Regions from separate parts of the Promicromonospora sp. NFX87 genome, predicted to be linked through region 1. Evidence: predicted binding sites of a transcription regulator. Region 1 holds the regulator's gene; the other holds the start of a gene.
What was found. Region 1 encodes HrcA, which represses chaperone genes, less so after heat shock. Its sites were predicted from a motif close to TTNGCACTCGNNNNNNNCGAGTGCNAA; they were not measured.

Region 2: the regulator HrcA is predicted to act here: its motif matches at 1,611-1,637, upstream of groL (chaperonin GroEL).

The regions. Positions count from the first base shown of each region.
Region 1 is NZ_CP183413.1:1,236,101-1,239,362, forward strand. Features, by position in the region: gene ACNYC2_RS05465 (helix-turn-helix transcriptional regulator) at 1-107, opposite strand, end outside; gene ACNYC2_RS05470 (hypothetical protein) at 206-403, opposite strand; gene hrcA (heat-inducible transcriptional repressor HrcA) at 766-1,785, shown strand; gene dnaJ (molecular chaperone DnaJ) at 1,825-2,946, shown strand; gene ACNYC2_RS05485 (16S rRNA (uracil(1498)-N(3))-methyltransferase) at 2,957-3,262, shown strand, end outside.
Region 2 is NZ_CP183413.1:293,602-296,863, reverse strand. Features, by position in the region: gene groL (chaperonin GroEL) at 1-1,461, opposite strand, end outside; gene ACNYC2_RS01450 (phytoene desaturase family protein) at 1,658-3,175, opposite strand.

The DNA.
Region 1 (3,262 bases):
GCTATCACCATCGTGCGGTTGTCACCCGAGCGGATCGCGTCGAGGGCGGCTGTGAGCTCGCCGAGCTCTCGGGCTCGACCCACCAGGCGGGCGCGGGGAACCGGCATGGGCTCATCGTCCCATGCCGGTCCTTTGGTCGGTCCGCTGGTCATCGTCGCTGGTCACGGCTGTCCGGCAGCTGTCAGGCGCGGTCTGGCGCCGCGCGTCAGGCGACGCGGGGCCGGGCCGTGCGGGCGGCGTCGGCCTGCCGGGTGCGCTCTGCGGTGCGCTCTGCGGTGCGCTGCTCGGTCGCCTTCCGGCGGGCGTTCTCCTTGCGCTCGCGGGCCACCCGGGACTGCTCGGCCCGGCGGTTGAGGTCCTGCTCGTTCCTGCGGTACTCGGCGAAGTCGGAAAAACCGAACATGGTGTTGCCTCCTGGTCGTCGCCGGCCCGTCGCCGGCGATGACTCAAGGTTCGTCCGTGAGGTACCGCCGGCGGATCGGGCGGTCGCCGCATCTTCCGGGCCGGTTCCGCTGAGGCGTTCGACGGCACCTAAGGCATTGCCCTACTCCGCCCCTCGCGAACGGGGAGGACACTAGGCTGAGGCGTCCTGACCTGCGGGTCCGTCCGGTTCGGGCCCGGCTTGTGGGGACGGGTGGCGGGTCGGGGACTTGGCCTGTGGCGTGTGCCGCGTAGGATTGGCACTCGGCTGGCGAGAGTGCTGGAGCGCCGGCCGGAACCCGGGTGCAGGTCCCGGACGTTCTACCTGGGACGGAGGTGAGCGCGGTGAGCGAAGAACGCAGGCTCGATGTCTTGCGAGCGATCGTGGAGGACTATGTCCGGACACGGGAGCCCGTGGGCTCCCGCATACTCACCGAGCGGCACAAGCTCGGTGTCTCCCCGGCGACCGTGCGCAACGACATGGCCGCCCTGGAAGAGGCCGGGCTCATCGCCCAGCCCCACACCTCGGCCGGCCGCATCCCCACGGACAAGGGCTACCGGCTGTTCGTGGACCAGCTCGCGGAGGTGCGGCCGCTGACCGTGCCCCAGAAGCGCGCCATCGAGACGTTCCTGTCCGAGGCGGTCGACCTGGACGACGTGGTGGCCCGCGCCGGACGCCTCATCGCCCAGCTGACCGGCCAGGTCGCCGTCGTGCAGTACCCGTCGCTGCGTCGTTCCGGGCTGCGGCACCTGGAGCTCGTGCCCTCCGCCGAGGGGCGGCTCCTCGTCGTCGTCATCACGGACACGGGACGGGTCGAGCAGCGGTACCTCGACGTGCCCCCCGGGATGGACGACGCGACGCTCGGCGAGCTGCGCGCGCGCTTCAACGCCGCGGCCGCCGGCCACCGGCTCACCGAGATCGGCACCGCCTTCGCCCGGGTCACCGAGGCGATGCCCGACGAGCACCGCGCGCTGGGTACGGCCGTGGCCGAGGTGGTGACCGCCGCGCTCGCGGAGGAGAGCGAGGAGCGCATAGTACTGACGGGCCAGGCCAACCTGGCGCGCTCCAGCATGCGGTTCGAGCAGGGCCTGCGTCCCGTGCTCGAGGCCCTCGAGGAGCAGGTGGTCCTGCTCGGCCTCCTCACCGACATGACCGACGACGCGGGGGTTGCCGTGAGCATCGGCCACGAGAACCGGCTGGCGGGCCTGTCCGAGACCTCGGTCGTCACGTCCGGCTACGGCTCGTCCGACGGCGACTCCGTCGCGATCCTGAGCTCGATCGGCCCCACCCGTATGGACTACCCGGGCACCATCGCCGCGGTGCGCGCCGTCGCGCGCTACCTGTCGCGTGTGCTGCCCAGCTGACATCCCCTTTTCCACAAACCTCCTCACAAAGAGAGACCTGTGACCGACTACTACGAGATTCTCGGTGTTCCGCGCGACGCCTCGCCCGAGCAGATCAAGAAGGCCTACCGCAAGCTGGCCCGTGAGCTGCACCCCGACGTGGCGGGCAACGTGGGCGAGGACCGGTTCAAGGACGTCGCGCGCGCCTACGAGGTGCTGTCCAACCCGGACAAGCGCCAGCAGTACGACATGGGCGTGGACCCGACCGCGCCGGGTGGCGGCGCCGGTGGTGGGTTCGGTGCCGGGTTCGGTTTCCAGGACATCTTCGAGACCTTCTTCGGCGGCGGGCAGCCCGCCGGGCCGGTCCCGCGCGCCCGGCGCGGCAACGACGCGCTCGTGCGGCTCGACCTCGAGCTCGCCGAGGCTGTGTTCGGCGCCAAGCGCGAGATCCAGGTCGACACGGCTGTGGTGTGCAACACCTGTGCCGGCGACGGCGCGCGGCCCGGCACCTCGGCGCGTACCTGCGACGTCTGCCACGGCCGCGGTTCCGTGCAGCGGGTGGCGCGCTCGTTCCTCGGCCAGGTCATGACCAACCAGCCCTGCTCCGCCTGCGGCGGCTTCGGCACGGTCATCCCCGAGCCCTGCACCGACTGCGCCGGCGAGGGCCGCGTGCGCTCGCGCCGCACCGTCTCCGTGAACGTCCCTGCCGGCGTCGACACCGGTACGCGCATCAAGCTCTCCGCGCAGGGCGAGGTAGGCCCCGGTGGCGGGCCCGCCGGAGACCTGTACGTCGAGATCCGCGAGCGTGCGCACGACACGTTCGTGCGGCGCGGCGACGAGCTGCACTGCACCCTCCAGGTGCCGATGACGGCGGCCGCGCTCGGCACCGTCCTCGAGCTCGACACCCTGGACGGGCTCCAGGAGATCGACCTGCGCCCGGGCACGCAGCCCGGCCAGGTCATGACCCTCAAGGGCCTCGGCGTGGGGCACCTGCACTCGCCCGGGCGCGGCGACCTCAACGTGCACATCGAGGTCCAGGTGCCGACGGCCCTGGACGAGGAGCAGACGGCGCTCCTGCAGCAGCTCGCGGTCCTGCGCGGCGAGGAGCGGCCCGAGTCGCGCCTCGCGTCCGTGCACGGCGGCGTGTTCTCGCGGCTGCGCGACAAGCTCAGCGGGCGCTGACCGCCCACCCATGAGCGCGCCAGTCTTTCTCGCGGAGGCGTCCACCGCCCATCCGCTCTCCGAGTACGCCGCGGGCTCGGTCTACGTGCTCGACGGCGCGGAAGGCCGGCACGCCGGCGTCGTCCAGCGGCGCGGCCCCGGGGAGCGGATCGACGTCGTCGACGGCGCGGGCGTGCGCCTGCGGACCGTCGTCGAGTCGGTGGCCGGCGCCGAGGTGCACCTCCGGGTCGAGGAGGTGGACGTCGAGCCGGCGCCCGCCGTCGTCGTGACGCTCGTCCAGGCCCTCGCGAAGGGTGACCGCGACGAGATGGCCATC
Region 2 (3,262 bases), 940 kb from region 1:
GAGCAGGTCCTCGTACACACCGGTCGCGGCGTTGAGGCCCTGACCAGCGGGGAGGTTGCGCACCTTCTCCGCGACGACGCCGCCCTCGAGGCCGGCGTTGATGGCGATCTGCTTGAGCGGCGCGTCGATGGCGGCACGAACGATCGAGGCACCGATCGCCTCGTCGCCCTCGAGCTCCAGCTTCGCGAACGCGACGGCACCGGCCTGGATGAGGGCCACGCCACCACCGGCGACGATGCCCTCCTCGACGGCAGCCTTCGCGTTGCGAACGGCGTCCTCGATGCGGTGCTTGCGCTCCTTGAGCTCGACCTCGGTGGCCGCGCCGGCCTTGATGACGGCGACGCCACCGGCCAGCTTGGCGAGGCGCTCCTGCAGCTTCTCGCGGTCGTAGTCCGAGTCGGACTTGTCGATCTCGCTGCGGATCTGGTTCACGCGACCGGCGATGAGGTCGGCCTCGCCGGCACCCTCGACGATCGTGGTCTCGTCCTTGGTGACGACGACCTTGCGCGCCTGGCCGAGCTCCTCGAGCGTCGCGTTCTCCAGCTTGAGGCCCACCGTCTCGGTGATGACCTGGCCGCCGGTGAGGATCGCGATGTCCTGCAGCATGGCCTTGCGGCGGTCGCCGAAGCCCGGAGCCTTGACGGCGACGGACTTGAAGGTGCCACGGATCTTGTTCAGCACCAGGGTCGCCAGGGCCTCGCCCTCGACGTCCTCGGCGATGATGAGGAGCGACTTGCCCGACTTCATGACCTGGTCGAGCAGCGGCAGCATGTCCTTGACGTTCGAGATCTTCGACTCGACGATCAGGACGTACGGGTCCTCGAGCACGGCCTCCTGGCGCTCGGGGTCCGTCTCGAAGTAGCGCGCGAGGAAGCCCTTGTCGAAGCGCATACCCTCGGTGAGCTCGAGCTCGAGGCCGAAGGTGTTCGACTCCTCGACGGTGATGACGCCTTCCTTGCCCACCTTGTCGAGGGCCTCGGCGATGAGCTCGCCGATCGCCGGGTCACCGGCCGAGATCGCGGCCGTGGCGGCGATCTCTTCCTTGGTCTCGATGTCCTTGGCGGCGTTCAGCAGCTGCTCGGTGACGGCCTCGACGGCCTTCTCGATGCCACGCTTGATGGCGATCGGGTTGGCACCGGCGGCAACGACGCGCAGGCCCTCCTTCACGAGCGCCTGGGCGAGCACGGTGGCGGTGGTGGTGCCGTCACCCGCGACGTCGTCAGTCTTCTTGGCGACCTCCTTGACGAGCTCGGCGCCGATCCGCTCGAACGGCTCCTCGAGCTCGATCTCCTTGGCGATGGAGACACCGTCGTTCGTGATCGTGGGGGCGCCCCACTTCTTGTCAAGAACGACGTTGCGGCCCTTCGGGCCGAGCGTGACCTTCACGGTGTCGGCGAGCTGGTTGAGCCCGCGCTCCATGCTCCGACGAGCAACCTCGTCGAAAGCGATGATCTTGGCCATGGGGATGAATCCTCCGCTGGTGGCTTGTCCAGGCCGGCCGGTGCCCGCGACGGACGGCCTGCCGTCCCGACGATCATGTCTCGCCGCGACCGGAGGCCTCACCATTCGACCCTTGCTGTCACTCTCGAACGGAGAGTGCTAAGACATTATTGGCACTCGGACCATGAGAGTGCAAGGCGCGTCCGGGTCAGGTGGGTCACGGGCGGAGGTCCGGCAGCGAGCGGACGTCGAACTCCCGCAGCAGCGCCCGGCGGGCGGCGTGCCAGCCGCCCATCCCGTGCACACCCGGCCCGGGCGGGGCCGAGGCGGAGCACAGGTACAGCCCCTCGGCGACCTGGTAGGGATCGGGTGCGAGCGTCGGGCGCGCGACCATCTGCCACATCGTGGCCGCCCCCGCGGAGATGTCACCACCCGGGTAGTTCTGGTTGTGGTGCTCCATCTGCGCGGCGGGTATGCACCGCGAGCCGACGACGACGTCGCGGAAGCCGGGCGCGAACCGCTCGATCTGCCTGGTCACCGCCTCCGTGACGTCCTGCGTGGACCCCGCCGGCACGTGCGCGTACGTCCACAGGGGCCGCACGGGACCGCGCGGCCGGCTCGGGTCGGCGACGCTCGGGTCACTGACCAGGACCACCGGGTGGTCGGCATGCAGCCCGTGCGCCACGCCGTCCTCCGCGGCCACCAGCTCGGCCCGCGTCCCGCCGACATGCACGGTGGAGGCGCGCCCGACGTCCGGCACCCGCCAGGGGACCGGGCCGTCGAGGACGAAGTCGACCTTGGCCGCCGCGTTCCCGTACCGGAACCGCCGCAGCGCCGCACGGTGCCCCGGCCGGACCCGGTCCCCGGCGATCCGGAGCAGGGTGCTGGGCGTGGTGTCGAAGAAGACGGCGCGCGCGGGCGGCAGGTCGGACCAGCTCTCGACCCGGCGGCCGGTCTCGACGGTTCCTCCGTGCGCCTCGAGGTCGCGGACCATCGCGTTCACTATCGCCTGGGAGCCGCCGACCGGGATCGCCCAGCCGCTGTCGGCGTGCGCGAGCGCCGCGAGGAGCAGGGCCGTCCCCGCACCCCCGAGCGACGGGAGCGGTGTGATGTTGTGTGCCGCGACGCCGGTGAGCAGCGCCTTGGCCTCGTCCGTGAGGAACCTGCGGTCCCAGCGGGGCCCGCCCTGCTCGAGGAGCGCGGCGCCGAAGCGCAGACCGGGCCGGACCATCGAGGCGAGGGCCCGCACGGGCAGCGTGTGTCCGCCGGAACCGGGCACGCCCTCCACCATGCCGTGCACCGTCCGCTTGTCGCCCAGGGCGAGCGCCGTGACCTGCCGCCAGTGGGCGGTGAGCGGGCCCAGCAGCTCGCTCCAGGCGTCGCCGTCGGGCCCGAGCCGGTCGGCCGTTCGGGCCAGGTCGCGGAAGGCGATGCCCGCGCGGTCGCCGTCGAGCGGATGGGCGTAGGCGACGTCAGGCGCGACGAGCTCGACGCCACGTGCGGAGAGGTCGAAGGACCGGAAGAACGGCGACGCCCAGGCCATGGGGTGCACGGCGGAGCAGAGGTCGAACAGCATGCCGTCCGCGAGCTCGGGGATCGCGACGGTGCGGGCGCCGCCGCCGATCGTCGGCTGGGCCTCGAGAACCCTGACTCCTAGCCCTGCGCGGGCGAGCGTCACCGCGGCCGCCAGGCCGTTGGGTCCTGAACCCACTACAACCGCGTCGAGCAGGGTCACTCCCCCATCGAATCACGGTATCGGCCCGGACGGCCGATGGCAGGGGTAGTCCTACCGGTCGAGGCTCGCCTGGCGGGGGACCAGGTG